Regions from separate parts of the Streptomyces sp. NPDC021093 genome, predicted to be linked through region 2. Evidence: predicted binding sites of a transcription regulator. Region 2 holds the regulator's gene; the other holds the start of a gene.
The links. Region 2 encodes HspR, which represses chaperone genes until heat shock. Its sites were predicted from a motif close to TTGAGNNNNNNNNNCTCAA; they were not measured.
Positions count from the first base shown of each region.

Region 1 (10,448 bases), on a different contig from region 2:
GAGGCTCTCCACGGCCGCCTTCTGCGGCAGGACGTTCGTCTTGCCGGTCTTGGTGTCGAGGAGCTCGACGTCCAGCTTGTACTCGCCGTTGACCGGCCACAGCTTCGCGTACGCGACCTTGCCGTCCTTCACCGAGGGCAGCGCGGAGGAGAGGTGGTAGCGGCCGCCGTCGACGTAGGCCTGCGCGCCCGTCTTCAGGTTCTTGTACGCGGCGTGCCGCCCGCCGAACGGGTCGCTCTCCTCCCAGACGACCAGGTCACCGTCGATGCGGAGGCCCTGGAGGCTGGTGTAGGAGGACCAGACCTTCTTGGCCGGGCCGCCCGCGACGGGGCGGACCATGACGTCGATGCTGCTCGTGCCGAAGGCCGCCCAGACGACGTTCTTGCCGTCGGTCGCCGGGTAGACGTGGAACTTGCCGTCGTTCGGGCTGATCAGCTTGGGCGCACCCTTGCCGTCGGTGCGGCCCGCGTAGACCGAGTACGGCTCGGAGCCGTCGTCGTTGGACTTCGAGACGGCGTACCAGCCGCCGCCGGCGCCCGCACCCGTGCCCGCGGTGTTGAGCTTGCCGAGGAGGGTGTCGGAGTCCATGCCGAGCGCGTCCTCCCAGCCCGGGACGATGCCGTGGGCGTTGAAGGAGCGCGCGATGACCTTCTGGTCCTTCGCCGAGACCAACAGGTCCTTGGCGGCGGCGACGATCGCGTTGCGGCCCTCGGTGAAGCCGTCCAGCGGAGTCAGGTACTCGGAGAGGGCCTTGTAGACGATGCGGTCGGCGAGGTCCTTGTCGATGTCCTGGCGGATGTCCCAGAGGGCGCCGGAGAAGATCGTCGAGTTGAGGTGCACACCGCCGTTGTCGACGTCGTACGCGACGCCGAGGAAGTCCTTGGAGGTGGTGCGGCCGTCGTTCATGTCGCGCAGCGCGCAGTCCCGCTCGGAGAGCGTGCGGCACAGGTCCTCACCGACGAGGCCCGAGTTCGGGTCGTCCATGGCGGTGCCGGAGGCGTTGGTGTCGATGGCGTTGCCGAAGTAGTCGGCGAGGCCCTCGTTGAGCGCGCCGGACTGGCCGACGTACACCAGGTTGGCGGTGTTCTCGACGACGCCGTGCGTCATCTCGTGGCCGACCACGTCGACGTCGGAGGCGAGCGGCTTGTACTCGTCGTCGCCGGAGCCGTACACCATCTTCGAGCTGTCCCAGAAGGCGTTGACCCACGGCTGCCCGCCGTTCGTCACGCCCACCAGGGAGTTGATGGCCATGCCGCGGCCGTCGAGGCTGTCCCGGTTGTGCTTCGACTTGTAGTAGTCGTACACCTGGGTGCCGGCCCACTGCGCGTCGATGGCGCCCGCGTCGGTGGCGTCCTTGCTGAACTCCTGGACGGGCGAACCGAATTCCTTGATGCCGGACGGCCACTTGCCCGACGCGTCATTGGCCTCGACGCCGCGCGCGTCCCACGTGGTGATGGGGCTCTTGCTGCTGCCCTGCATCCGCACGTAGTCGCTGAGCGTGTACTCCTTGCGGGAGGAGTCGAAGTACAGGTTGAGGTCGACCTTGGTGCCGTCGGTCTTGACGCCGGTGCCGGTGGCGTCGGCGGGGCCGAGCGCCTTCGCCGCGGCCTTCCGGGCGGGTGCGGCCTTCTGGGCGGGCGCGCCCTTCTGGACGGCGCCCTTGGGGGCCTGCTTCGGCGTGCCGAACGTCTTGATGCTGCTGTACTGCAGGACCGGGAAGCCGGCCTTCGCGTCGATGTAGACCTGCCGCAGCACGGGCTCGCCGGTCACCGGGTGGTTGCCCTTGACAGTCACCTGGCGGGTCAGGACGCCCTTGCCCTGCGGGAGGACGACGAGCCTGCCCGCGGTGCCGGTGAGGGCCGTGGCGGCCTTGGACTTCTGGCCCTCGGCCTTCCGTACGTCCTTCTTGCTGAGGTTCTTGCCGTTCAGCTCGCGGTTCACGGCGGCGACGGCGCGCTCGACGGCGATCTTCTCGGAGACCGAGGCGGTGGTGCCGGTGGCCAGCTTCGTGAAGTACTTGCCGGAGGTGCCGACGACGGAGCGCTTGCCGCCCTTGTTCTCCATCCGGACGACGTACTGGCCGCCGAGGACGTCGAGTCCCTTGTACTTCTGCTGGAGGCGGACGGTCTCGGTGCCGCCCTTGGCCGCCTGCGTGCCGACGGCCTTCAGGTCACTCTGGGGGTTGCCGATGCGGTACCGGCTCTGCTTGTCGGCGAGGTGGCCGATGGCCGCATCGGCGGCGCTGCCGGTCGCCTTCGCGGGCTCGTTGATGCCGTCGACCAGGGCCGGGGTCGCGGTGTCGGTCCCCGGGATCACTTCGGCCGCTGGGGCCGCGGGGGCCGCGGGCGCGGCCTGCGCGGCGGGCACGACGCCGGCGAGGAGGGCAGCCGCTGCGAACGTCGCGGCAACCCCCTTGGATATACCGGCACTTGTGATGCCGGATCTTGCTGCGCGCACTCGGGTTCTGTGCTGCACGCTTCCCCTCCCACGGTACGGACGAGCATTGGGCACGGCCATGCAAGTCGCTGTGTGTTCAAGTCGGCAATGTTTCCTGTGTGTTCAGATGTGGACACGCACACTTGTGTGCATGGTGTGCTCACGAAAGAATTCGGCCCATGATCGAGGGGGAAGAACTGCACAGCCTCGGCCTGGGGGAGGTCGAGGGACGCGTCTACGAGGCCCTTCTGAAGGAACAAGCCTCCTGCACAGCTCAGTTGGCAAGACTCCTGGAACTCCCCGTTCCGCGGATCGAAGAGGCCCTGACCAGCCTCTCCGCATCCGGCTTCACCGTCCCCGACCCGGACGGAACACCTCGCCCGGCCGCCCCGGCCGCCGCGATCCGCACACTCATCCATCGACGTCAAGCGGAACTCCACATCCGGTCAGCCGAGTTGGAGCGGCTGATGATGTCCGCCGACCGCATCGCGGGCCGCCTCACGGCGGGTTCACACAGTGCGTCGGAGGGCGGCATCGAAATCGTCACCGGCCCGCGCCAGATCGGCGAGCGCGCCGAGTCGCTCCTCGCCTCCGCCGAACAGGAGGTGGTGATCCTGGACCGCCCGCCGTACGCGAAGGCCGACGCCGACCATCCCGACCGGCCACCGGCCCTGGACATCGAGGCCCTCCTCGCCCGGGGCATCACGGTCCGCGCGGTCATCGACCGGGAGGGCCTGGGCTTCCCGGGCCGGATGCGCTCCCTCACCGCCCTGGCGGCCCGCGGCCTGCGGGCCCGCGTCACCTCGGGCGTACCGACGAAGCTCATCGGCATCGACCGCCGCATCACCCTCCTCCCGCCCACGGAGTCGGCCGACCCGACCGCCTCGGCCCTGGTCGTGGGCGACGCGCTGCTCCGCAACGCCCTGCTCCCGCTCTTCGAGACGGTGTGGGACCGCTCCATCCCCCTGGGCAGCAGCGGTACGGGCCCGACGTCCGACCCCGTGTCGGGCCAACAGCGGGAGCTGCTCGGCCTGTTGGCGGCCGGCCTCAAGGACGAGGCGATAGCCCGCCGGCTCGGCGTGCACGTCCACACGGCCCGCCGCCGCATCACCCGCCTCCTGGAAGCACTGAACGCGGAGACCCGCTTCCAGGCGGGGGCACAGGCGGCGACGAGGGGGTGGCTGGCCTGAGCCGATGAACGGACGGGGCGCGGTGACCCCGGGACCGCACCGACGGCCCCGGGGCCACCGGGCTACAGGGCTACAGGACTACAGGACTACAGAGCTACAGAGCTACAGAGCAGTGACGTTGGCCGCGGAGGGCCCCTTCGAGCCGTTCTCGATGCTGAACTGGACGCGCTGACCCTCGGCCAGGGTCTTGAAGCCCTGGCCCTGGATGGCGGAGAAGTGGACGAACACGTCCGCGCTGCCGTCCTCGGGGCTGATGAACCCGAAGCCCTTGGACTCGTTGAACCACTTCACCGTTCCGTTGATCAGATTCGACACTGCGCACTCCCTCTTCCTGCCGGATGGTGCCGGACGTACGGACACGGGGTCCCTGGCCGGAACCACCGCCACTGATCGTGATCATGGCAGTCGCCCGGAAACGCGTCCACGGACGGAATCCGGCCACGGCCCGCCCCGAAGGGCAGCAGCGCCCCCTTCCCGAGGGGATCCGGCCGCGGGCCGTACGCACTCTTGACGCCCCGTGATCCGCATGCATAACCTCCCGGCACGGCATCGCGCGTCGGCCACCGGCCGGGTGGGGCGTGGAGGTAGCCCGTGAGTTTGCCCATCGGAGGCATTCCACCGTGTCAGTCCAGCTGAATCACACGATCGTCTTCTCCCGTGACAAGCGGGAATCCGCAGAGTTCTTCGCCCACATCATGGGCCTTGAAGTCGGCGCCGAATGGGGCCCGTTCATCCAGGTCACCCTCGCCAACGGCATCGAACTCGACTTCGCGACGCTGCCGCCCACGCAGGACGTCTTCCCGCAGCACTACGCGTTCCTCGTCAGCGAGGACGAGTTCGACGGCATCTTCGCCCGCATCCAGGCCAAGGACCTGCCGTACACGGCGGACCCGCACGGCAAGCAGCCCGGCGAGATCAACCACAACGACGGCGGCCGGGGAGTCTACTTCCCCGACCCGTCGGGACACGGCCTGGAGGTCATCACGGTGCCGTACGGAGGGTTCGGGACGGCGTAGCGGTACGCGGCGAGCACGGCGAGCACTACGACGGAGGCGGGACCCTTCCGGGCCCCGCCTCCGCTCTATGACCTCTGCCTCTGCCCCTCTGCCTCTACTCGCCCTCGGTGAAGAGCTCGTCGGCGGACGAGACCGTCCAGGCCAGCTCCGACCAGCGGCCGAGCACGTCGAGGTCCTTGCAGGAAGCGATGCGTTCCCTGGCTTCGAGGGAAGGCTCCAGCCCTCGACGCTCCAGCACCGTCAGCAGGGCCGCTGCACGCTCCTCGACACGACCCTCCGCAAGGCCCTCCACGCGGCCCTCCGTCCGCACCTTCTGAGCAGCCTCGGAACGGAAGAAGATATTCAGGGTGTCCATCAGTTTCCTCCAGGTCTGCTGGGCCGACGCGTCCGCCAGACCCGCCTCGACATATTCGGCGTAGATCACCGCTTCGTTCGGGTCCAACCCGTCCAGGGCATCGGCCAGTGCTTTCAGTATGGCAGCGACGCCCGGATCATTACCATGCGTGATCGCAGAGAACACGGCGAGTGGAACATTGCTCCGCACCTGCTCCGGCTCGGCGATCACCGGAACGTTGTCCGGCCCCAGTACCAGCGGCCTGACCAGCAAGGATGGCAGCCCCGGCAGGCCGAACTCGATCGGCTTCGCAGCCCAGCGGGCCGTTGCGCGATCGTGGCACAGCACCAGCAGCACGGGCTGGCAGTCGTACTTGTCCAGCAGGTACGCCAGGTAGTAGGCCCAGCTGCGTCGTTTGCGCTCGGCCGGGCGGCCCTGGGACTCCAGAATGACGAAGTACTTCGCGCCCTTCGTGTCGATGCGCAGGATCGTGTCCGCGCGGCGTTCGATCGCTTCGATCTCGGTCAGGTCCACGCTGACCGGCTCGATCTTGTCGTACGCGGGAAAAGGGACGCCCAGTAGTTCCTGGAGGGCGTCGATCAGCAGGCCGGTGTCCCGTTGGAACACCTTGTGCAGGGATTCGTGGTGCGCTGAGACCATGGCCCGGACGCCAGGGCGGTCCCGGCATGTGCCGCAGGCTCATGCCGGGCATTCACCCGGATGGGTTGCGGCAGCTATCCGGCCAGTACCAACTCGCGTATTGCCGCGCCCAGTTCGAGTGCCTCGGCCGGTTCGCGGACTGCCTGTTGGAGTTCGACGAAGACGCCGTCCGCACCCGTTTCCCGTACGCCTCGCAGGATCGTCGCGATGTCCTGGGCGGACTGACCGGCCTTCACGTTGCAGCGGATCTGCTGGCGCAGGGTGTCCGGGTCGCGGCCCGCTTCCTCGGCGGCGTTGCGGGCCGTGGTCCAGAGTGCGGTGTGGGCCGCCGCGGGCAGGGCGACTCCTGCCCAGCCCGCCGCCCGGCGGCCTATCCGGCGCATCGCGGCCGGGGTGAAGCCGCCCAGGAGGACGGGCGGGCCGCCGGGCTGGACCGGGCGGAGGTCCACGTGCGAGCGGGGGATGGTCCACTCGGTGCCCTTGTGCTCGAAGGGGTTGGTGGTCCAGATCGCTTCGAGGACGTCGAGTATTTCGTCCAGGTGCTTGCCGCGCTTGTGCCAGTCCGCGTTGACGGAGGTGTACTCGTCACGCAGCCAGCCGACGCCGAAGCCCGGGTCGAGGCGGCCGTTGCTGACCTGGTCGAGGGAGGTGAGGCTGCGGGCCAGGAGCAGGGGCGGGTACCAGGGGGCGTTGAGCGTGCTGGTGCCCAGGCGGGCGCGGGTGGTGGCGGTCGCCGCGACGGTGAGGACGGTGAGCGGGTCGAGGAAGGTGGTGAAGCCCTCGGGGTAGGGGTTCTCCTTCGTGTGACCCGTGTAGATGTCGCTCGGCGCGACGGGGGTCAGGGAGCGGTCGCCGACCCAGAGCGAGTCGAAGCCGATCTCCTCCGCGTCGCGGGCGAAGGAGGCGATGAGGTCGGGGCGGGCGTGGGTGCCGTACTGGGGCAGGGTGATTCCGATGTCCATGACATCAATCTGTATCACCGGGGCATGTGGGAACGTCCATGGTTCGGCGGGGTGTTGTCGTCGTCGTACGGGGCCTCGCCGGCCCACGGGCGTACGCGGTGAGGGGCGGGACGGGGTCGATTCCCGTACCGCCCCTCTCACTTGAGAGCGCTGAAGGCTACGCGGCCACCCGCGCGGCCACCCGCGCCGGTGCCAGCGCGAGCTCCAGCACCTGGCGGACGTCCGTCACCGGGTGGACCTCCAGCTTTTCGAGGATCTCGGCGGGGACGTCGTCCAGGTCGGCCTCGTTCCGCTTGGGGATGATCACGGTGGTGGCGCCTGCCCGCTGCGCGGCGAGGAGCTTCTGCTTCAGGCCGCCGATGGGCAGGACGCGTCCGGTGAGGGACACCTCGCCGGTCATCGCCACGTCGTTGCGGACCTGCCGCCCGGAGAGGAGCGAGGCGAGAGCGGTCGTCAGGGTGATGCCCGCACTCGGCCCGTCCTTGGGCACCGCGCCCGCCGGGAAGTGGATGTGCACGCCCCGGTCCTTCAGGTCGCGGACCGGCAGCTCCAGTTCGGCCCCGTGGGAGCGGAGGAAGGAGAGCGCGATCTGCGCGGACTCCTTCATGACGTCACCGAGCTGGCCGGTGAGGGTCAGACCCGCGCCGCCCGTCTCGGCGTCGGCGAGGGAGGCCTCGACGAAGAGGACGTCGCCGCCCGCCCCGGTCACGGCGAGGCCGGTGGCCACACCGGGTACCGCGGTGCGCCGCTCCGCCGGGTCCTGGGCGGACTCGGGCACGTGGTGCGGGCGCCCGATGAGGTCGCGCAGGTCGCCGTCCTGGATGGCGAACGGCAGCTCCCGCTCGCCCAGTTCGTGCTGGGCGGCCACCTTGCGCAGGAGCCGGGAGACCGCGCGCTCCAGGTTCCGTACGCCTGCTTCACGGGTGTACTCGCCCGCCAGCTTGCGCAGCGCCGACTCGTCGAGGGTGACCTCGCCCGGCTCCAGGCCCGCCCGGTCGAGCTGGCGCGGCAGCAGGTGGTCGCGGGCGATGACGACCTTCTCGTCCTCGGTGTAGCCGTCGAGGCGGACCAGTTCCATGCGGTCGAGGAGGGCCTCGGGGATGGCTTCCAGGACGTTGGCCGTGGCGAGGAAGACCACGTCGGAGAGGTCGAGTTCGACCTCCAGGTAGTGGTCGCGGAAGGTGTGGTTCTGGGCCGGGTCCAGGACTTCGAGCAGGGCTGCGGCCGGGTCGCCGCGGAAGTCCGAGCCCACCTTGTCGATCTCGTCGAGGAGGACGACGGGGTTCATCGACCCGGCCTCCTTGATGGCGCGGACGATACGGCCGGGCAGCGCGCCGACGTACGTACGCCGGTGGCCGCGGATCTCGGCCTCGTCGCGGACGCCGCCGAGGGCGACCCGGACGAACTTCCGCCCCATCGCGTGGGCGACGGACTCGCCGAGCGAGGTCTTGCCGACGCCGGGCGGGCCGACGAGGGCCAGGACCGCACCGCCGCGACGGCCGCCGACCACGCCGAGCCCCCGGTCGGCCCGGCGCTTGCGCACCGCCAGGTACTCGGTGATGCGCTCCTTCACGTCGTCCAGGCCGGCGTGCTCGGCGTCCAGGACCTCGCGGGCGCCCTTGATGTCGTACTGGTCCTCGGTGTGCTCGTTCCAGGGGAGTTCGAGGACGGTGTCGAGCCAGGTCCTGATCCAGGACCCCTCCGGGGACTGGTCGCTGGACCGCTCCAGCTTCTCGACCTCCTTGAGGGCGGCATCGCGCACCTTCTCGGGCAGGTCGGCGGCCTCGACGCGGGCCCGGTAGTCGTCGGACTCCTCGCCGTCCGACTCGCCGTTGAGCTCCCGCAGCTCCTTGCGCACGGCGTCGAGCTGCTTGCGCAGCAGGAACTCGCGCTGCTGCTTGTCGACGCCCTCCTGGACGTCCTTGGCGATGGTCTCGGCGACGTCCTGCTCGGCGAGGTGCTCGCTCAGCGCGGCCAGCGCCAGGCGCAGGCGGGCGACCGGGTCGGCGGTCTCAAGGAGTTCGATCTTCTGGGCGGTGGTGAGGAAGGGCGAGTAGCCCGAGTTGTCGGCGAGCGCGGAAACGCCCTCGATCTGCTGGACGCGGTCCACGACCTGCCAGGCGCCGCGCTTCTTCAGCCAGGCGGTGGCGAGGGCCTTGTACTCCCTGACCAGCTCGGCGACCGCACCCGGCAGGGGGTCGGGGTCGGCCTCCTCGATCCGTACGCCCTCGACCCAGAGCGCCGCGCCGGGCCCGGTCGTGCCCGCGCCGATCCTGACGCGGTCGCGGGCCCGGATGAGGGCGCCGGGGTCGCCGTCGGACAGCCGGCCGACCTGCTCGACGGTGCCGAGCACGCCCGTACCGGCGTAGGTGCCGTCGACGCGCGGAACAAGAAGCACCTGCGGCTTGCTGCTGTCTGAAGAAGCGCCGCCGGCACGAGCAGCGGCCTGTGCCGCCTCGACCGCCGCACGCACCTCGGTGTCGGACAGGTCCAGGGGCACCACCATCCCGGGCAGCACGACCTCGTCGTCGAGCGGCAGCACGGGCAGGGTGAGCGGTGTGGACGTCGATGCCATGATCTCCCCTTGGGCAGTGAAGTTGAGCTATGTGGACTCAATGCATGTGAGCTGCCCAGTGTTCCCCAATCCGTGTTCGCTCTGAGCGATCAGCCGTCGACGTCGGACGCTCCCGCGAGATGTAATAGCCCCTGATTAACAGTGACCATTACTCACCACAGCGGACAGCAGGGGGAACCTCATGGCCTTCGCCACCACCACCGACGCCGTAAGCGCCTGGGCCGAGGGGTGGGCCGTCTCGCGCGGGGCCGCCGATCCGGTGCCGCAGCCGTGGGGCGTGACGATCGACATCGGCCTGCCGAAGGCCGTCACCCGGCACGTCCTGTTCGACCGGTACTCCTCCGACGAGGCGACGGTCCGCAAGCTGCTGCACGCGGACGCGGCGCCCGGCACCTGGATCAAGTTCGTGGAGCCGCCGGAGGCGGTGGCGCCGTGGCTGGTCGAGGGCTGGGAGTACGACACCCCCGGCCATCTGATGTCGCTGGAGCTCACCGCGGACATGTCCGCCCCCGACGTACCGACCGGCTACATCCGGCGCAGCTGGACCCGGGCCGGGCTGACCCACGTACTGGTGCTGGCCGCCGACGGCTCCCTCGGCGTGCGCGGCCAGGTCGCGGTCACCGGACGCACGGCGGTCGTCGACCAGGTGGAGACCAACCCGGTGCACCGGCGCAGGGGCCTCGGCACCCTGATGATGCGCACCCTCCAGGCGTACGCGGCGCAGCAGGGCGCCGAGGACTGCGTGCTCGGCGCGACGGACGACGGCCGCGCGCTGTACTCGACCCTGGGCTGGCACCGGCACTCGGCGCTGACGGGAGTGTTCCGGGCATAACCCCCGGGGTTCCCGCGAGTGGAACGCGATGGTGCGGTCCGTACGTCAGAGCGACAACAGGCAGCAGCAGACGACACGGCACACGACGGGAGCACCATGCGATGGCGATCCGCACGAGCTGGGGCACGGGCCGGAGCACGGGCCGGAGCACGGACTGGGGCAGGGGCACGGGCAGGTACGGGAGCGATGGCGGCGGCAGCCCTGTGCGGGCTGCTGCTGACGGGCTGCGGCAAGGGGACGATCGCCGACCCCGGGACGGTCACCGGCAGCACGGGCCCGTCGGCCGGTACTTCGGCGGGCACCTCACCGAGCACCGGCACACCGCCGGGCACCGCTCCGGCACCGACCACCGCCCCGCCCACCGGACTCCCGCCGTCCTCGCCCCCGGAGCCCACCACGTCCGTACCCGGGAAGCCGAAGCGGCTCGTCGCCGGCACCCTCAG
Region 1 covers NZ_JBIRQJ010000014.1:206,808-217,255, forward strand. Annotated here, with positions in the region: gene ACH4SP_RS36150 (M4 family metallopeptidase) at 1-2,517, opposite strand, end outside; gene ACH4SP_RS36155 (helix-turn-helix domain-containing protein) at 2,616-3,626, shown strand; gene cspE (transcription antiterminator/RNA stability regulator CspE) at 3,729-3,932, opposite strand; gene ACH4SP_RS36165 (VOC family protein) at 4,247-4,642, shown strand; gene ACH4SP_RS36170 (hypothetical protein) at 4,737-5,636, opposite strand; gene ACH4SP_RS36175 (TIGR03619 family F420-dependent LLM class oxidoreductase) at 5,711-6,598, opposite strand; gene lon (endopeptidase La) at 6,756-9,173, opposite strand; gene ACH4SP_RS36185 (GNAT family N-acetyltransferase) at 9,355-10,005, shown strand; gene ACH4SP_RS36190 (hypothetical protein) at 10,192-10,448, shown strand, end outside.
Region 1: lon (endopeptidase La) is a predicted target of HspR. The motif match lies at 9,196-9,214, and genes of this name have one in related genera.

Region 2 (10,448 bases):
CTACCGCTTCCAGCCCGACTCCGTCCCCTCCAGTCGCCTCACCCGCGACGGCATCCGCCTCGGCGACTTCTCCTCCGACGGCGACGAAACGGTCATCGCCGAATGGCAGGCCGACGCGACCCCGACGGCCACCGACGCCGCCCTCGGCTACACCCTCGCCGCGGCCTTCGGCACCGGCGGCCAGCCGATGTGGATGATGATCGTCGACACGGTCAGCGCCGCGCTCCCTTAGTGGAGCCCTGGCGGGCGATACGGTCGCGGACAATGTCGAGGGTGGTCACGGCCTGCTCCCTGACCGTTGGATCGTTCTCGGTCTCGCTCACACAGGTCAGCAGGGGCACGAGCTGTTGCCCGTTCATGACGGACGCGGCGAGCAGGGCGTTCCGCCGGACCAGCGACTCAGGGTCGTGAAGTGCCCAGCGCAGCAGGTCGTAGGAGACGCTGTCGAACTCTCTTCCCGCGTAGTTGATGCCCAGCCTGCGCAGAGCACGCATGAGGGCCACGTCATCGCGGGTGCTCGCCGTCATGTGCGACAGGGACTGGTCGGAGTGAAGCGGCAGTTCGCCGCGCAGCCACTCGGCGAACGACTCGTTCTGGTCTCCCTCGACCGCGAGGCAGCCGACCTGGAAGCTGTGGTCTTCGATCCAGTGGACCACCACTGGATCGATGTCTTCGGTGTCCTCGGGGCTGTCGGCGTCGACGAGGCCGAGAACCCACGCCAGTTCCTCGGTGGCCCCCTCGGGCTGATTCACTTCCGCGGGCGTCCAGTCGTTCTCCTCGGCGTAGGCCTGGATGTCCTCGCGTCCGAACGGTTCGCGGGGAATGAGTTGGATGAGGGTCGTCATGTCACACTCGTCTGCTCGTCTGCTCGTCAAGGACCGTACGGCTTCTGCCACCAGGCCACCCCCACTACCCCGCCAGCTCGAACCACACCCCCTTCGCGAAGCGCCCGCCCCGGTCCGCCGTGACTCCCCATGCGTCCGCCGTCCCGGCCACCAGCACGAGGCCGCGCCCCCAACAGCCGTCCTGGTCGAGGGGTGCGGGCACGACCGGGTCCTCGTCGTACACACTCACCCGCAGCCGCAGCGGGTCCACGTAGATGCGGATCATGGTGGCCCCTTTGGTGTGCAGATGGACGTTGGTCACCAGTTCGGAGGTGCAGAGCACGGCGGAGGCAATGGCGTCCGTACGCCGGAGGGCCAGGAGCACGGTGCGCACGAAGTCGCGGCACACCTTGGCCGCGATCGCGTCCGCGTCCATGAACAGGCTGTAGGCGTAGGTGAGTTGGAGTTCCCGGTGCGCGGGGTTGCGCTGATCCATGACCTGACGTCCCTCCGTACGGAGTGAGTGGTCCGCGCCGTTCCGCGATGGCAATGCCCGGCACTTACGCGTGCCGGGTGCGCTTTCGACTTACGGGCGCGGGAGCGGTAGGCGACCTCACTGGGTGACCGTCGCCACACTCACGGTAGATGATTAGGGTTACATTGTTCAACCTGTTCGTCAGATTCAATGGACCAACTCCCCTGACCAGGGCAGACTTTGACGGAACGTCGGAGGAGACACCCTTGGGACTGCGGACCACCATCAGCGAGCGGCAACGCAGGCTCGGCCTTGAACTCAAGCGACTTCGCGAGTCGGCCGGTTTGAGCGCTGCGGATGCCGCAGCACGGATCGGCATGGGTCGAGCCCAGCTCAGCCAGATCGAGACGGCGAAGACCACGATCCTCACGGATCGGCTGCTCGCGCTCTGCGAAACGTACGGGTGCACTAATAAGCCCTACGTGGAGACGCTGGTCACTCTGTCCGAGTCGACCGGCAAAAGCTGGTGGAGCGCGTACAAGAACCGCATCGGGCCAGGGGCCCTGGACTTGGCGGAACTTGAGTCCACGGCCACCGCGCTGCGCTGCCACGAATCGCTGTTCGTACCCGGCCTCCTCCAGACCGAGGAGTACACCCGTGCGATCCTCGGCAGCGCCAAGCCCGCGTACGGCTCCATCGACGACGCCGTCGGCTTCCGGATGGACCGGCAGCGCATCCTCACGTCTGACACAGCGCCCACCGTGCACGCGGTGATCCACGAGGCGGCCCTGCACATGCGGTTCGGCGGCTCACGCGTGATGCGCGCCCAGTTGCTTCACCTCATCGAGCTGGCCCAACTTCCTCACGTATCCGTCCAGGTCTTCCCGTTCGAAGCGGGTGTGTACGCCGCCTACACGGGCAACTTCCTGCATTCGACGCCCGCCGTGGAGGAATTGGGCACCGTTCTGCTGGAGCACCCGATCGCCTCGCTGCATCTCTCGGAGCCCCATCACCTTGCCGAATACGAATCGCTGTTCGATGCTCTGACAGAGCATGCGCTCGCTCCGGTCGATGCACAGGCCGCACCGGCCTCGCACGAGGCCAAGGACTCGCTGGCCCTGATCCAGCACCTGCTCTACACCCTCTAGGAAGCAGAGAATGCCCACTCTCCACTGGCAGAAGTCCTCGTTCAGCGGGGGCGCCGAAGGCAACTGCGTCAACGTCGCCGCAACCCCCGACGGCACCCTCCGCCTTCGCGAGAGCGACGACCCCGCGACCGTGCTGAGCGCGACCGCCGGTCAACTCGCCGCTCTGCTCAAGCACCTCTCCGCCGGGGACAGCCCCCGCTGACGGTATGACGAAGGGGCCCGGGAGCAGATGCTCCCGGGCCCCTTTCACAAGACACAGCCTCAGTCCGAAGACCGCTTAGGCCGCCACACCACCAGCGCGCTCGCCTGCTGCACGTCCTGGTACGGGACCAGGTCGCGGCGGTACGAGGCGTGTACCTGGGCCTCGCGCTGCTGGAGGGCCGCCGCCGCGCCGTCCACCGCCGCCGAGAGTTCGGCGACGCGGGACTGGAGGGCGGCGACCTGGTGCTCCAGCTCGATGATGCGCTTGATGCCGGCCAGGTTGATGCCCTCGTCCTGCGACAACTGCTGCACGGTGCGCAGCAGTTCGATGTCGCGGGCCGAGTAGCGCCGGCCGCGCCCGGCCGTGCGGTCCGGGGAGACCAGGCCGAGGCGGTCGTACTGGCGCAGGGTCTGCGGGTGCAGACCGGAGAGCTGAGCGGCGACCGAGATGACGTACACCGGTGACTCGTCGGTCAACTCATAAGGATTGGTGCGTCGTCGGCCGTCCATGGCTCTCCTATGCTCCCTTCGCGTCCTGGAACAGTGCGGCCCGCGGGTCTTCGCCCGCCGTGGCCTCACGGTAGTTCTCCAGGGCTTCCCTGGCCTTGTCGTTCAGTTCGGTCGGTACGGCGACCTCGACGGTGACCAGCAGGTCGCCGCGGGTGCCGTCCTTGCGGACCGCGCCCTTGCCGCGGGCCCGCATGGTGCGCCCGTTGGGCGTGCCCGCGGGCAGTTTGAGGGTGACGGCGGGACCACCGAGGGTGGGCACCTTCACCTCGCCGCCGAGCGCCGCCTCCGTGAAGGAGACCGGCACGGTGACGGTGAGGTTGTCGCCCTTGCGGCCGAACACGGGGTGCGCGTCGACGTGCACGACCACGTACAGGTCGCCCGCCGGGCCGCCCCTTTCACCGGGGGAGCCCTTGCCGCGCAGGCGGATGCGCTGGCCGTCCGTGACCCCCGCGGGGATGCGGACCTGCATGGTGCGGGAGGACTTGGCCCGGCCGGAACCCTTGCAGATCTCGCAGGGGGTCTCGGCGATCAGGCCGCGGCCCTTGCAGTCCACGCAGGGGTCGGTGAGCGAGAATCCGCCACCGCCGCCGCGCGAGACCTGCCCGGTGCCGACGCAGGTCGGGCACACGCGGGGCGTGCCGTTCTTGTCGCCGGTGCCGGAGCACGCCTTGCAGGGGGACTGGGAGGACATACGGAGCGGGACGGTCGCGCCGTCCACGGCCTCGGTGAAGCTCAGCGTCACCTCGGACTCGATGTCCTGGCCGCGCCGGGGCTGCGTGCGCGTCCCCGTGCCGCCGCGGTTGAAGAGGCCGCCGAAGACGTCCCCTATGCCGCCGCCGAAACCGCCGGTCTGGGCACCGCCGCCGGCCGCGCCGCCGAAGAGGTCGCCCAGGTCGAAGTTGAACGAACCGCCGCCCGCGGCCCCGGGACCGGGGCGGAAGCCGCCGTTCCCGAAGAGCGCGCGGGCCTCGTCGTACTCCTTGCGCTTCTTGGCGTCACCGAGGATGTCGTTCGCCTCGGAGATCTCCTTGAAGCGCTCCTCGGCCTCGGCGTTGCCCTTGTTGGCGTCCGGGTGGAACTCGCGGGCGAGCTTCCGGTACGCCTTCTTGATCTCGGCCTCGGTGGCGTCCTTGGGGACGCCGAGAACCTTGTAGTAGTCCTTCTCGACGAAGTCCTTAGTGCTCATTCCTCGACGTCCCTCCTCTCGGACTCCTCGACACGTCAGCCCTTTTCGGGGCCACCGCTCTCCTCAGCGTCCTCGGTGTTCTCTTCGCTCTTCTCGGCGGCAGCGCCCGGCTGGGGCTCGGCCACCGCGACCCGTGCGGGACGGATCGTACGCTCGCCGATCCGGTAGCCCGGCTGCAGGATCGCCACGCAGGTCGTCTCGGTGACGTCCGGTGCGTACGAGTGCATCAGGGCCTCGTGGATCGTCGGGTCGAAGGGCTCGCCCTCCTTGCCGAACTGCGTCAGGCCCATCTTCGCGGCCACGGTCTCCAGCGACTCGGCCACCGACTTGAAGCCGCCGACCAGTTCGCCGTGTTCCCGGGCCCGGCCGATGTCGTCGAGCGTCGGGAGGAGCTCGGTCACGAGGTTCGCCGCGGCGATCTCCTTGACCGTGACCCGGTCCCGCTCCACCCGGCGCCGGTAGTTCTGGTACTCGGCCTGGAGCCGCTGGAGGTCGGCCGTGCGCTCGGAGAGCGCCATCTTGGCCTGGTCCAGCTGGGCGGTCAGTGCGACGTCCTTCGCGGCGTTCGCGTCGTCGGCCGGGGCCGCCGAGCCCTCCTCCGGAGAGGGGGACTCAGCGGCCTTCGGCTCGGCGTCGTCCGCGCCGGAAGAGACGTCGGGCTTCTCGTCGAAGCCCGGAGTCTCCTCCGTCATCAGGCAGCGCCGCCCTTCTTGTCCTTCTCGTCGTCCACGATCTCGGCGTCGACGACATCGTCATCGGCCTGCGCCTGACCGGCGCCCGGGGCCGCACCCTCGGCGCCCGGGGCACCCTGGGCGCCCTGCGCGTCGGCGTACATGGCCTGGCCCAGCTTCTGCGAGACGGCCGCGACCTTCTCCGTGGCCGTACGGATCTCGGCCGTGTCCTCGCCCTTGAGCTTCTCCTTCAGCTCGGTGACGGCGGTCTCGACCTCGGTCTTCACGTCGGCCGGAACCTTGTCCTCGTTGTCCTTGAGGAACTTCTCCGTCTGGTACACGAGCTGCTCGGCCTGGTTGCGGGTCTCGGCGGCCTCGCGGCGCTTGTGGTCCTCGTCCGCGTACTGCTCGGCCTCTTCGCGCATCCGGTTGACCTCGTCCTTCGGCAGCGAGGAGCCACCGGTGACGGTCATCTTCTGCTCCTTGCCGGTGCCGAGGTCCTTGGCAGCGACGTGCATGATGCCGTTGGCGTCGATGTCGAAGGCGACCTCGATCTGCGGCACACCGCGCGGGGCCGGCGGCAGACCGGTCAGCTCGAACATCCCGAGCTTCTTGTTGTACGCCGCGATCTCGCGCTCGCCCTGGTAGACCTGGATCTGCACGGACGGCTGGTTGTCCTCGGCCGTCGTGAAGATCTCGGAGCGCTTCGTCGGAATCGTGGTGTTCCGCTCGATGAGCTTGGTCATGATGCCGCCCTTGGTCTCAATGCCCAGGGACAGCGGGGTCACGTCGAGGAGCAGGACGTCCTTGACCTCACCCTTGAGGACACCCGCCTGGAGCGAGGCGCCGATGGCGACGACCTCGTCCGGGTTGACGCCCTTGTTGGCCTCGCGGCCACCGGTGAGCTCCTTGACGAGCTCGGCCACGGCCGGCATACGGGTCGAGCCGCCGACGAGAACGACGTGGTCGATCTCGGAGAGCGCGATGCCCGCGTCCTTGATGACGTTGTTGAACGGGCTCTTGCACCGCTCAAGCAGGTCGGACGTGAGCTGCTGGAACTGGGCGCGCGTGAGCTTCTCGTCCAGGTGCAGCGGGCCCTCGGCGGACGCCGTGATGTACGGGAGGTTGATCGACGTCTCGGTGGAGGACGACAGCTCGATCTTCGCCTTCTCCGCGGCCTCGCGGAGACGCTGGAGAGCCATCTTGTCCTTGCCCAGGTCCACGCCGTGGTTGCCCTGGAACTGCTTCACCAGGTAGTCGACGACGCGCTGGTCCCAGTCGTCACCACCGAGGTGGTTGTCACCGTTGGTGGCCTTCACCTCGACGACGCCGTCACCGATCTCCAGGAGCGACACGTCGAAGGTGCCGCCACCGAGGTCGAAGACGAGAATGGTCTGGTCGTCCTTGTCGAGACCGTAGGCCAGGGCGGCGGCAGTCGGCTCGTTGACAATACGAAGGACGTTGAGGCCCGCGATCTCACCGGCCTCCTTCGTCGCCTGACGCTCGGAGTCGTTGAAGTACGCCGGGACGGTGATGACCGCGTCGGCCACCTTCTCGCCCAGGTAGGACTCGGCGTCGCGCTTCAGCTTCTGCAGGATGAAGGCGCTCATCTGCTGCGGGTTGAAGGACTTGCCGTCGAGGTCGATCGACCAGTCGGTGCCCATGTGGCGCTTGACCGAGCGGATCGTCCGGTCGACGTTGGTGACCGCCTGACGCTTGGCGACCTCGCCGACGAGGACCTCGCCGTTCTTGGCGAAGGCGACGACGGACGGCGTGGTCCTGGCGCCTTCGGCGTTGGTGATGACGGTGGGCTCGCCGCCTTCCAAAACGCTGACGACGGAGTTCGTCGTGCCCAGGTCGATGCCGACCGCACGTGCCATTTCAATTCCTCCTGCAGTTCTTACTTGAGTGGATCTGGCTCAAGGATGCATCACCCACTCGCAGGAGTCAACAGACCTGAGTCGCCATGACTCAACTTGTCAGCCCTTATCTCACTCATACACCTCTCTATGGGGCGCTGACCTGCATCTTTCTCCTACGGAACGGCTTGAGGACGGGTCCTGAGGACCGTTCCACACCGTCACTCCGGTCACTCGTACTCGTCGTGGACCGGCTCGAACTCCGGCTCGGCCGGCTCCTCGGCCGGCTCCTTCTGCGCCTCCTTCAGCGCGGCGCGCACCGGCCTGTCCTTCTTCACGGCGTCGAACACCCGCCGCGCCTCGGGCTGCTCCAGGTCGAGCCGGTACCAGTGGTCGGGCGCCTGGTGGTGCGGCAGCGTGGTGAAGGTGAGCGCGCCGGGCGGCAGCGCGCTGAGGCTGTCCGCGACCTCGTACAGCTCGCCGAGCGAGTCGAGCCCGGAGTCCGCGGTCAGCGCGGACGTCGCCGCGTCCAGCACCGGGTAGAGGCGGGCCGGGTTGGTGAGGGTGCCGTTGCCGCGGATCTTGGCCACGAGCCGGTTGACGAAGTCCTGCTGGCGGCCGATCCGGTTCAGATCGCTGCCGTCCCCCACGTACTGCCGGGCCCGGACGTAACTCAGCGCGTCCTCGCCCTTCAGCAGGTGCCGTCCGGTGCTGAGGTCGAGCCCCACGTTCGGATCGTGCTCGGGCTCCTTGAGGTCGACCTCGACGCCGCCCACCGCGTTGATGATCTTCGTGAAGCCCTTGAAGTCGACGATCAGGTGATGGTCGATCCGGATGCCGGTCAGCTTCTCCAGCGTACGAATCGTGCAGGCGGCGCCGCCGAACTGGAACGCCCAGTTGAACTGGGCGTTCTGCTCAAGGCTGTAACTCCCGTCGTCCCGGCGGCAGCTGGGCATGTCCACCCGCAGGTCGCGCGGCACGCTGAGCACCTCGGCGCGCTTCCGGTCGGCGGCCAGGTGCAGCAGCATCACCGTGTCGGAGCGCTCGCTGCCGGCCGCCTTCCGGTAGTCGGAGCCGAGCAGCAGGATGTTCTGCGCCTTGCTCTCTCCCTTGGCGGGGCGGTCGGCGCCGTGTTCGGCGAGTACGGCCGCGGTCACCTCGTCGGTACGGATGTTGCCGTCGACCTTCCGGTACGCGAGCCAGCCCGCGACCCCGGTCAGACCGACGAGCAGGGCGAGGCCGCCGCACACCAGCCCGAGGGCGCGGCGGGCCCTGAGGCGCACGACCAGGGCGGCCAGCGCGGTGGCTCCGGGCAGCCCGGAAAGTCCGGGTCCGAGTCCGAGTCCGGGTCCGGGTCCGAGTCCGGGCAGTTTCGGCATCCGTGCCACCCCCTCAGACCCCCGTCGCCGATGCGTCGAGCAGCCGCCCGTACGAGTCGCCGCGCAGACCGAGCAGCCGCCCGTACGCATCGCCGCGCAGGCAGAGCAGCCGCCCGCACGAACGGGGGCCGGTGCGCCCGGCCCCTCCTGTCACCACGGCACGCATGCCACAACCACCTCTCCGAGCTCCGCCGGCCTGCGAGACGCGCACGCGTGGCGCCGCCGTCCACTGGTGTTCATCGTGCGAGAGTCCTAGCCATAAAGCCGACTATTCGCATGAAGTCGGACAAAGATCCCACGAAAGGATGCGGCGATGCGGTCGCTGTCCGCGAAACGCGCACTCGATCTGGCCGGGAGCCTGCTCCTCCTGCTCCTGCTCGCACCCGTACTGGCCACGGCATACGCCGCCGTGGCACTCACCTCGCCCGGCGGCGCATTCCTCCGGCAGCCCCGGGCGGGTCTGCGGGGCGAGCCGTTCCTGATGCTGAGATTCCGCGCCGACCCCCGCACCGACCCGGTCGGCCGGCTGCTGCGCCGCCTCTCCCTCGACGGACTCCCCCAGCTGATCAACGTCGTACGCGGCGAGATGTCCCTGGTGGGACCGCGCCCGCTGCCGGTGCAGGACTCCGGCCGCACCAGCCCGACCCACGGCCGGCTGGCGGTCCTGCCCGGCATGACGGGGCTGTGGCAGGTCAGCAGCCGGTCCGAACTCCCGTGGGACGAGATGGTGTTGCTGGACCTGGAGTACGTCGACACGCACTGCCTCGCCGTCGACCTCGGCATCCTGGCGCGGACGGTCCCCGCGGTACTGACGGCGCATCGAGCCCGTCCGGCGGTCGAGGGCGCGCGGGCGCAGGCCGTGCAGGGGTCCGGGGCGTAGCCCCGACAGGAACAGCGACCAGCCACGGGCCGCACGAGGAGCCCGCCCCCACTGAGGGTTGCCTGAGCGACGCAGATCACCGCCCGCCTGGATACTGTGCGACGGCATAAGTGGGTAATCTCAGCTCGACTGGATAAGTTACCGCTTAGTAATCAAGCTAGTGATCCCATCTGAGGTCCCGGGGTTCCCGGAGCGCCCCAGCCCCTCTGTTACCCACCCTCGCAGGCCCGAGGAGCCCCCAAATGCAACTCGCCGCGATCATCGTGTCGCTGGTCCTCATGGCTGTCGGCGCCGCGCTGTTCGGCCGTGCGATCTTCCAGATCTATCGCTTCGTACGGCTCGGACAGCCCGTGCCCGCCGGCACCCGTACCGACAACCCGTGGCAGCGCGCGGTCACCGTGGCCAAGGAGTTCCTCGGCCACACCCGGATGAACAAGTGGGGCGTCGTCGGCGTCGCGCACTGGTTCGTGGCGGTGGGCTTCCTCACGCTGCTCCTGACGATCGTGAACGCCATCGGCCAGCTGTTCAAGGCCGACTGGATCCTGCCGATCATCGGCGACTGGGCCCCGTACAACGTGTACGTGGAGTTCATGGGCACCATGACCGCCCTCGGCATCCTGGCCCTGATCGTCATCCGGCAGCTGAACCGGCCGGGCGGGGCGGGCCGCAAGTCCCGCTTCGCGGGCTCCAACACGGGCCAGGCGTACTTCGTCGAGACGGTCATCCTGATCGTCGGCATCTGCATCTTCACGCTGCACGCCCTCGAAGGCGCCCAGCACCACGTGAACTCCTACGAGGCGTCCTTCTTCATCTCGTACCCGTTCGTCGCCTGGTTCCGCGGCATGGACCTCTCCACGCTGCAGACCCTCACGTACTTCTTCGCGGGTCTGAAGATCGCCACGTCCTTCATCTGGATGATCACGGTCTCACTCAAGACCGACATGGGCGTCGCCTGGCACCGCTTCCTGGCCTTCCCGAACATCTTCTTCAAGCGCAAGGCCGACGGCGACGTCGCGCTCGGCGCGCTGCTGCCGATGACCAGCGGCGGCAAGGAGATCGACTGGGAGGACCCGGCCGAGGACGCCACCTTCGGTGTCTCCCAGGTCGAGCAGTTCAGCTGGAAGGGCATCCTCGACTTCTCCACCTGCACCGAGTGCGGCCGCTGCCAGTCGCAGTGCCCCGCCTGGAACACCGGCAAGCCGCTCTCGCCGAAGCTCCTGATCATGTCCCTGCGCGACCACGCGCACGCCAAGGCGCCGTACCTGCTGGCCGGCGGCGGCAAGGACATGGAGGGCAACGAGAAGGCGACGCCCGA
Region 2 covers NZ_JBIRQJ010000004.1:484,707-495,154, reverse strand. Annotated here, with positions in the region: gene ACH4SP_RS14780 (hypothetical protein) at 1-232, shown strand, start outside; gene ACH4SP_RS14775 (hypothetical protein) at 213-845, opposite strand; gene ACH4SP_RS14770 (ATP-binding protein) at 910-1,320, opposite strand; gene ACH4SP_RS14765 (helix-turn-helix domain-containing protein) at 1,566-2,447, shown strand; gene ACH4SP_RS14760 (DUF397 domain-containing protein) at 2,458-2,649, shown strand; gene ACH4SP_RS14755 (heat shock protein transcriptional repressor HspR) at 2,709-3,158, opposite strand; gene dnaJ (molecular chaperone DnaJ) at 3,166-4,344, opposite strand; gene grpE (nucleotide exchange factor GrpE) at 4,380-5,036, opposite strand; gene dnaK (molecular chaperone DnaK) at 5,036-6,895, opposite strand; gene ACH4SP_RS14735 (LCP family protein) at 7,105-8,253, opposite strand; gene ACH4SP_RS14730 (hypothetical protein) at 8,267-8,419, opposite strand; gene ACH4SP_RS14725 (sugar transferase) at 8,567-9,133, shown strand; gene ACH4SP_RS14720 ((Fe-S)-binding protein) at 9,376-10,448, shown strand, end outside.